Regions from separate parts of the Streptomyces sp. ML-6 genome, predicted to be linked through region 1. Evidence: riboswitches for the same ligand, from Rfam matches in the RefSeq annotation. Region 1 holds a riboswitch; each other region holds the start of a gene.
What was found. A riboswitch is a leader RNA that binds a small molecule or an ion and turns the genes downstream of it on or off. The one in region 1 is predicted to bind cyclic di-AMP.
Positions count from the first base shown of each region.

Region 2: it holds a riboswitch for cyclic di-AMP, as region 1 does, so the genes downstream of both, OCT49_RS03475 (C40 family peptidase) here and OCT49_RS32815 (transglycosylase SLT domain-containing protein) in region 1, are expected to answer to the same signal.
Region 3: it holds a riboswitch for cyclic di-AMP, as region 1 does, so the genes downstream of both, OCT49_RS18425 (M23 family metallopeptidase) here and OCT49_RS32815 (transglycosylase SLT domain-containing protein) in region 1, are expected to answer to the same signal.

Region 1 is NZ_JAOTIK010000001.1:7,478,494-7,480,687, reverse strand. Features, by position in the region: gene OCT49_RS32820 (FAD-dependent monooxygenase) at 1-816, shown strand, start outside; gene OCT49_RS32815 (transglycosylase SLT domain-containing protein) at 829-1,320, opposite strand; cyclic di-AMP (ydaO/yuaA leader) riboswitch at 1,323-1,511, opposite strand; gene OCT49_RS32810 (DUF305 domain-containing protein) at 1,892-2,194, opposite strand, start outside.
Region 2 is NZ_JAOTIK010000001.1:806,985-809,178, forward strand. Features, by position in the region: gene OCT49_RS03465 (ATP-dependent Clp protease proteolytic subunit) at 1-138, shown strand, start outside; gene OCT49_RS03470 (hypothetical protein) at 146-454, shown strand; cyclic di-AMP (ydaO/yuaA leader) riboswitch at 852-1,024, shown strand; gene OCT49_RS03475 (C40 family peptidase) at 1,028-1,501, shown strand; gene OCT49_RS03480 (ATP-binding protein) at 1,587-2,018, opposite strand.
Region 3 is NZ_JAOTIK010000001.1:4,152,089-4,154,282, reverse strand. Features, by position in the region: gene OCT49_RS18425 (M23 family metallopeptidase) at 60-1,307, opposite strand; cyclic di-AMP (ydaO/yuaA leader) riboswitch at 1,319-1,471, opposite strand; gene OCT49_RS18420 (PP2C family protein-serine/threonine phosphatase) at 1,745-2,194, opposite strand, start outside.

The DNA of each region.
Region 1 (2,194 bases):
CTGCCCGCCGGAGCCCTGGTCGGTGGGGCCGAGGTGACCTCCGTCGACCGCTCCGACGCCTCCCGGGTGCGGCTCACCGCGGGCGACACCGTTCTCGACGCGGATCTGGTCGTGGCCGCCGACGGTGTGAACAGCCGGTTGCGCGCCCAGCTCTTCCCGGGGCACCCCGGCCCGGTCCACAGCGGTTCGACGGTGCTGCGCGCCATCACGGAGTCGCCGGTGGAGCTGCGCACCGACTTCGAGCTGACCTGGGGCCGGGGGGCCGAGTTCGGCCACATCGTGTTCGCGGACGGCCGGGCCGAGTGGCACGCGGTGTTCAACTCGCCCGCCGGGGTGCGTCATCCGGACCCGCTCGCCGAGGTCCGCCGCCGGTTCGGGGACTGGCACGACCCCATTCCGGCCCTGCTGGCGGCGACCAGGCCCGGCGCCGTGCTGCACCACGACGTCAACGAGCTGGTCACCCCGCTGCCCTCCTACGCGGTCGGGCGGGTCGCCCTTCTCGGCGACGCCGCCCACGCGATGACCCCGAACCTCGGCCAGGGCGCCTGCCAGGCGCTGGAGGACGCGGTGTCGCTGGCCGCCGCGCTCCGCGCCGGGCCCTCCGTCGAGTCGGCGCTCCGCCGCTACGACGCCGAGCGCCGCCCCCGCAGCCAGTCGGTCGCGAGGGCGGCTCGTCGGGCGGGCCGGATGGGGCAGCAGCTGTCGCATCCGGTGGCGATCGCACTGCGCAACGGGGCGCTGCGGCTGGCGCCGTCGCGGGTCACCGTCCGCGCCATCCTGCGGCACGCCGACTGGACGCCCCCGCGACCGGACTGACCGTGCGGTGCCTCAGTAGGCCCCGTTGACGTTGTCGATGGACCCGTACCTGGCGGCGGCGTAGTTGCACGCCGCCGTGATGTTGGCGACGGGGTCGTAGCTGTCCATCGACGTACCGGGCACGTGGTAGGCACGGAACGTGGGGTCGATGATCTGGAGGAGTCCCTTGGAGGGCGTGCCGGCGGCGGCGTTGGAGTCCCAGTTGTTGATGGCCCGGGGGTTGCCGGAGGACTCGCGCATGATGTTGCGGTGGATGCCCTCGTAGCTGCCGGGGATGCCGTGCCGGGCCATGACGGCCAGCGACTCCTTGATCCAGCCGTCCAGATCGTTCGTGTACGTCGCGGGCTGCGCGGCGACGACGCCGGTGGACGGCGCCGGGGTCGCCGACGCAGTTCCGGCGACGGCCAGCGGGAGCACGAGGGCGGCCACGCCCGTGCCCACGGCGATGAGACCCCGGACCGGCGGGACGGGCCTGCGACGACGGTACGCGCCCTTTGCGAGCATGGTGAGTTCCTCTCCGTCGCCTACGAGGTGAGCTGTCGGGTTCGGGCGGGAGGTGCCCGGCCGCACACGGATGCGGCTTCACCCCGAGCCGTTCCGGGGACCGGATCGGCGGCTTGCCTGGGTCCCCCGTTCCTGCCGTGCACGGGTGAGTCGGATGGCCGGACAGCGGCAGGATTCGGCGTTCCGTCCGGATTGACGGTGACCGTAGGCGAGAAACACCGAAAGGAACAAGACCAGAATTCCGCACGCAATTCATTCACAAGATCGAATGACCGGGAATTCGGTAACGCACTTCACAACGAACGGCCGAATTCCCTTGCACGGAAAGGGAACCGGCCCATCCGGGGCACCCTCACGGACATCGGACGTGACACGCGCCACTTAATCGCAAAAGGCACATTTTGAATGACATCAAAACCGCACAAAAGGGATATACAACCCTTATCACTCGGTGAGTAAAACGGGGTAGAACCCCCGCGAGTTCGTACGCCCCCTCGTCCGGATTTCTCGCCCGGACGAGGAATACGGGAAGTGCGGGCCCCGCTCTTCGGGGCCCGCACTCCTGTCGGGATCAGAGCCTTTCGAGGATCTTGTTCATCTGCTCGATCTCGGCGGTCTGGGCCGTCACCACGGCCTCGGCGAGCTTCTTCGCCTCGGCGTTGTCGCCCTTCTTCTGTTCGTCCTGGGCCATGGTGACCGCGCCCTGGTGGTGGGCGATCATGAGTTGGGCGAACTTCCTGTCGAAGTCCTTGCCCTTGGCGGCCTTCAGGTCGTCCATGTCCTTGTCGGACATCATTCCGGGCATTCCCGCCCCGTCCGAGCCGTGATCCATTCCGGGCATGTCACCCATCGGGGCTTCCGGCAGCGGCTTGCC
Region 2 (2,194 bases), 6.7 Mb from region 1:
GGCCGCGACGCCGGACACATCGCCACCGACATCGAGCGCGACCTGGTCCTCGACGCGGCGGGGGCCAAGGCGTACGGCCTGGTCGACCACATCATGACGAGCCGCAGGGCGTCGCTCCCTCCGCACGGCGCGCGGTGAACGCCCGATGCAGCCGCCCGACTTCCCGCCGCTCCCCGCACTGACCCGCGCCGAGGGGGAGTTCATCGACCGCTACCTCGAAGTCCTCGACCAGCTGGGCCGGATCAACCCGGCCCGGGGCAGCGACACCTACGGGGCGTTGCGCGCCGCGCAGGCACTGGTCTCACGGGCCGGCGACCTGCGGGACGCGCTGGCGCTGATGCACGAGCGCGGGGAGGCCCGGATCCATGCCGCCACCCTGGCCCGGGCACTGCGCGTGCTGGACGGGGAGCGGCGGGCCGGGCGCGTCACCGTACCGCCCGCTCCGGCGAGTTGACCGGCGCCCGCCCCTTCGTGACCGCCGGAGGGTGCGCAACTCCCCCGCTCCGGAGCGCGGCGGGCGTCACCCAACTCCCGTACTCGACACGCCCGGAGCGCATGGCGAAATTCCTCGCTCGTTCGGCGTAGGAAGTCCCTCGCGCGAGGGACTTTCCAACTTGCGTTTTCCGCGTGACCAGTGGGCGGAATCAACTGTTCCGCCCCTGGTACGGGACCGGGCCGAATATCCCGAACAGCCATCGGAATCGCCACGTCCACTCGAACGGGTCAGTCGTGAGGAGCCTCACATATCCCTGTTTCGGCTCGGAAATCCGGCAGTGAGTGCGTCAAGATCCCTGGGACGACAAGCCCCCGCCACCGCGGCGGGGCGGTCCGGGCGGACGCCGAGTCCTGCCGCCGCCCGGATGCCTGGTCGACGGAAGTGGATCGGCAGGAGTGGAGGACCCGAGCACAACGGGTCGGCCGGAACATCGGTCGTCCCTCGGGGTGAAGCCGCCGAAAGCGGCCGGGCAACTTCGCCAGCCCGAACCCGACAGGTCATCCTTCACAGGCGGCTGACGAAGGGTTGCGCATGACTGCGCAGGTTCATGTCCCGTCTCTGATCGCCCGGGCCGGTACGGCCTCGGTTCTGACGCTCGCCGCCGTCGGCGGCACCGTGCTCGCCCCGGGTGCCACCACGGAGGCCCAGGCAGCGACCCGCTCGATGAAGGCACTCAGCATCGCCGCGTCGAAGAAGGGTTCGCCCTACCGCTGGGGAGCCGCCGGCCCCCACCGTTTCGACTGCTCCGGCCTGACGCTCTACTCGTTCAAGAAGGCGGGCAAGAAGCTACCCCGCACGGCCCAGCAGCAGTACAACAAGACCCGTCACATCTCGGCCTCGAACCGGCAACGTGGCGACCTGGTCTTCTTCCACTCCGGCCGCAGCGTCTACCACGTGGGGATCTACGCCGGGAAGGGAAAGATCTGGCACTCGCCGAGGACCGGCGCGGTGGTCCGGCTGGAGAAGATCTGGACGAGGAGCGTCTACTACGGGCGGGTCCGTTGAGGCACGCCCAGCGGCCCGGGACCGCCTTCCGCGGGCCGTGCCCCGGACGGGCGGTGGCGGCGTCCACCGCCCGTCCGGCCCCTCCTCAGGCGTGCACGGGACCGGGCCACGGGAGCACGATCCATACCGTCTTGCCGCCGGCGGCGGTGGGGGTGACCGCGAGCCGTCCTCCGTATTCCTTGGCCAGGGTCCGGATGATGACCATGCCTCGTCCGTTGTCCTGCTGGACGGCCGCTGGCAGTCGCCGGGGCCACCGGGGATGACTGTCCGTCACCCCCAGCGACAGTTGTTCCTCCCGGTCCAGCCGGAGGTCCACCGTGAAGGTGGGCGACTGCCCGAAGGTGTGCTGAACGGCGTTGGTCGCGAGTTCCGAGACGATGAGCCGGATGCCGTCGGCGAATTCGGTGTCGGCGGTCAGGCCCCATTCGGTGAGCACCATGGCCACGTACTTCCGGGCCGCCGCGACCGAGACCGGCTCGCTCGGCAGAGTGACGCTTGCTTCCTGATGATCCGCCATGGCAAGCCGCCCCTTTCCCACCCGGACCGACCGGCTGTCGCTCCGGGTCGTGCTTCGCGCCAGATTGCCACCGATGCTGCCCTCTGCAACGGTGATCCACCAAGATATGCATATATCTGTCGCTCGATGCGGTGAACCCCCTCACGCGAAACCGTGCGCGGGCGACAATGTCCGTC
Region 3 (2,194 bases), 3.3 Mb from region 1:
TCGGGGGGTGAGCGTCAGGACTGCCGGGGTTCATGGCCGGTGGACCGGCTCGGGCGGCCTCAGATGTTGAGGCCCTTGCCGCGGAGCCAGGCCATCGGGTCGACGCCCGTGCCGTCGGGGGTGTGGATCTCCAGGTGGAGGTGCGGTCCGGTCACGTTGCCGGTCGCGCCGACCCGGCCGATGGTCTCGCCGGTGGTGACCTTCTGGCCGACGCCGACGCCGATCGAGGACTGGTGGCAGTACCAGATCTCCGTACCGTCCTCCAGCTCCAGCACCGTGCGGTAGCCGTACGAACCGGCCAGACCGGCCGACTTGATCGTGCCGCTGTGCACGGCCTTGACCGGGGTGCCGGTCGGGGCGGCGAAGTCGAGGCCGGTGTGGTGGCCGGAGGACCACATCGAACCGGCCTGCCCGAAGGTCGAGGTGATCGTGTACGAGAAGGTCGGAACGGCGTAGCTGGCGGCGAGCTTGGCGAGCCGCGCGGCCTCCGCCTTCTTCTTGGCCTCCTCCTCCGCCTTCTTCTTCTCGGCGGCGGCCTTGGCCTCGGCCGCGTCCTGCTGCTTCTTCGCCTCGGCGGCGGCCTTCTCCGCGGCCTTCTTCTCCTCGGCGGCCTTGGCCTCGGCGGCGGCCGCGTCCTGCTGCTGCTCGGCCTGCTGGAGGATGCGGGCGCGGAGCGCCTCGCCCGCGTCCGTCCTGCCCTGCTCGGCCTCGGCGACGGTGAGGCCGGCGGAGGTCAGCGGGGCGGAGGCGGTGACGTCCTCGGACGCGTCCTTGTCCGAGTCGTCGGAGAACAGGGCGCCCACGCCGGGAAGTGACGCGGCGTCGGGAAGGTTCTCCGTGATGGAGTCGGGGACGGAGATGGAGACCGCCGGCTTGCTCTGCGCGGTGGCCATGCCACCCGCGCCGACCGCCGCGATGACGCCGACGCCCAACACCGTGGAGCTGCGGGCGAGTCCGCTGCGCTGCTTGGCGACGCGGTGCCGGCCGCGCACGGGGCGGACGGACTCCTCGGTGGGGTTCCACTCCTCCAGGCTGCGCGCGGGCTCACCGCCGTTGCCGTCGGTACGGAAGCCGCCGCCGAAGTCGTCGTTGAAGTCACCGCCGAACTCGGTGGTGAGGTCGCCGCCGTGGCCGGTGTGGGGGTCTGCGCCGTAGTCGCCGCCGTACACCGTCGTCATCGTCCCGGTGGCCGCCGGATCGGAACCGGCGTCGGAGTCGGGACCGCGCTGCGCGGGGAAGTCGGCGCCGAAGCCGTAGTCGGGGGTGAACCAGGACGGGGCCTCGGGGGCAGGCTTGTTGGACGCCACGGGGGCGCACTCCTTTCCTTCCTTCTCGCCTACCGGGTTAGCTGACGGGTTCGGAGCAGGAAGGTCTCCTACGGGCCCCTCTGCCTCTCACGAGACACAGGCGTCCGATTCACCCCATATAGGTGGTTCCCCGGTTCCCTTGCGGAATTCGGCGCTCGCGCACGGTGCCGCCACTGGCGACGGCTGGGACGACCGCACTGCGTTATCGAACGTTAATAGACACCGGGGCCGCTTTCCAAGCCGTTCCCACTGATCGTTCATGTCTTTGGCCAGGACTTTACGGGACATAACCTAATGAAAATGTACGAGTTGACCGACTCTCAGTCATTACCCTGATTCTGACGTTGCGTCAAACGTTATGCGGAGCGACGCCCTTCGATCACGCACGGTGGCACTGCGGGCGGAAGGAACGGAACCGGTCCCCCGCGCCCCGCCCCTCACGCCTCCTCCAGGCCGACGATCCGCACGGTCCTGCGCCGGTCCGGCTGCCTCTCCGCCGGACACATGACCGCGAGCAGCGCCATGTCGTCGGTCGTCTCGCCGCCCGTGTGCAGACGCACGTCGTCGGTCAGCGCGGACAACAGTTCTTCGGGCCCCGGGAAGATCCGCCCGCGCAGCCGTTCCGCCGGGTCGTAGAAGACCCCTTCGGCGTTCCGCGCCTCGGAGAGGCCGTCCGTGTACAGGAGCAGGGTCGCCCCGGCCGGCAGGTCCCACTCGTCCGTCCGCTGCGGCCACGCACCCAGGTCCATCCCGAGCGGCAGCGCGGGCTCGGTGGGCCTCAGCACCTCCAGCGCCCCGTCGGGATGCAGCAGGATCGGTTCGGGGTGGCCGCGGTTGACGACGCACACCCGGGACAGCCCGGACGGGATCTCGGCCAGCACGGCGGT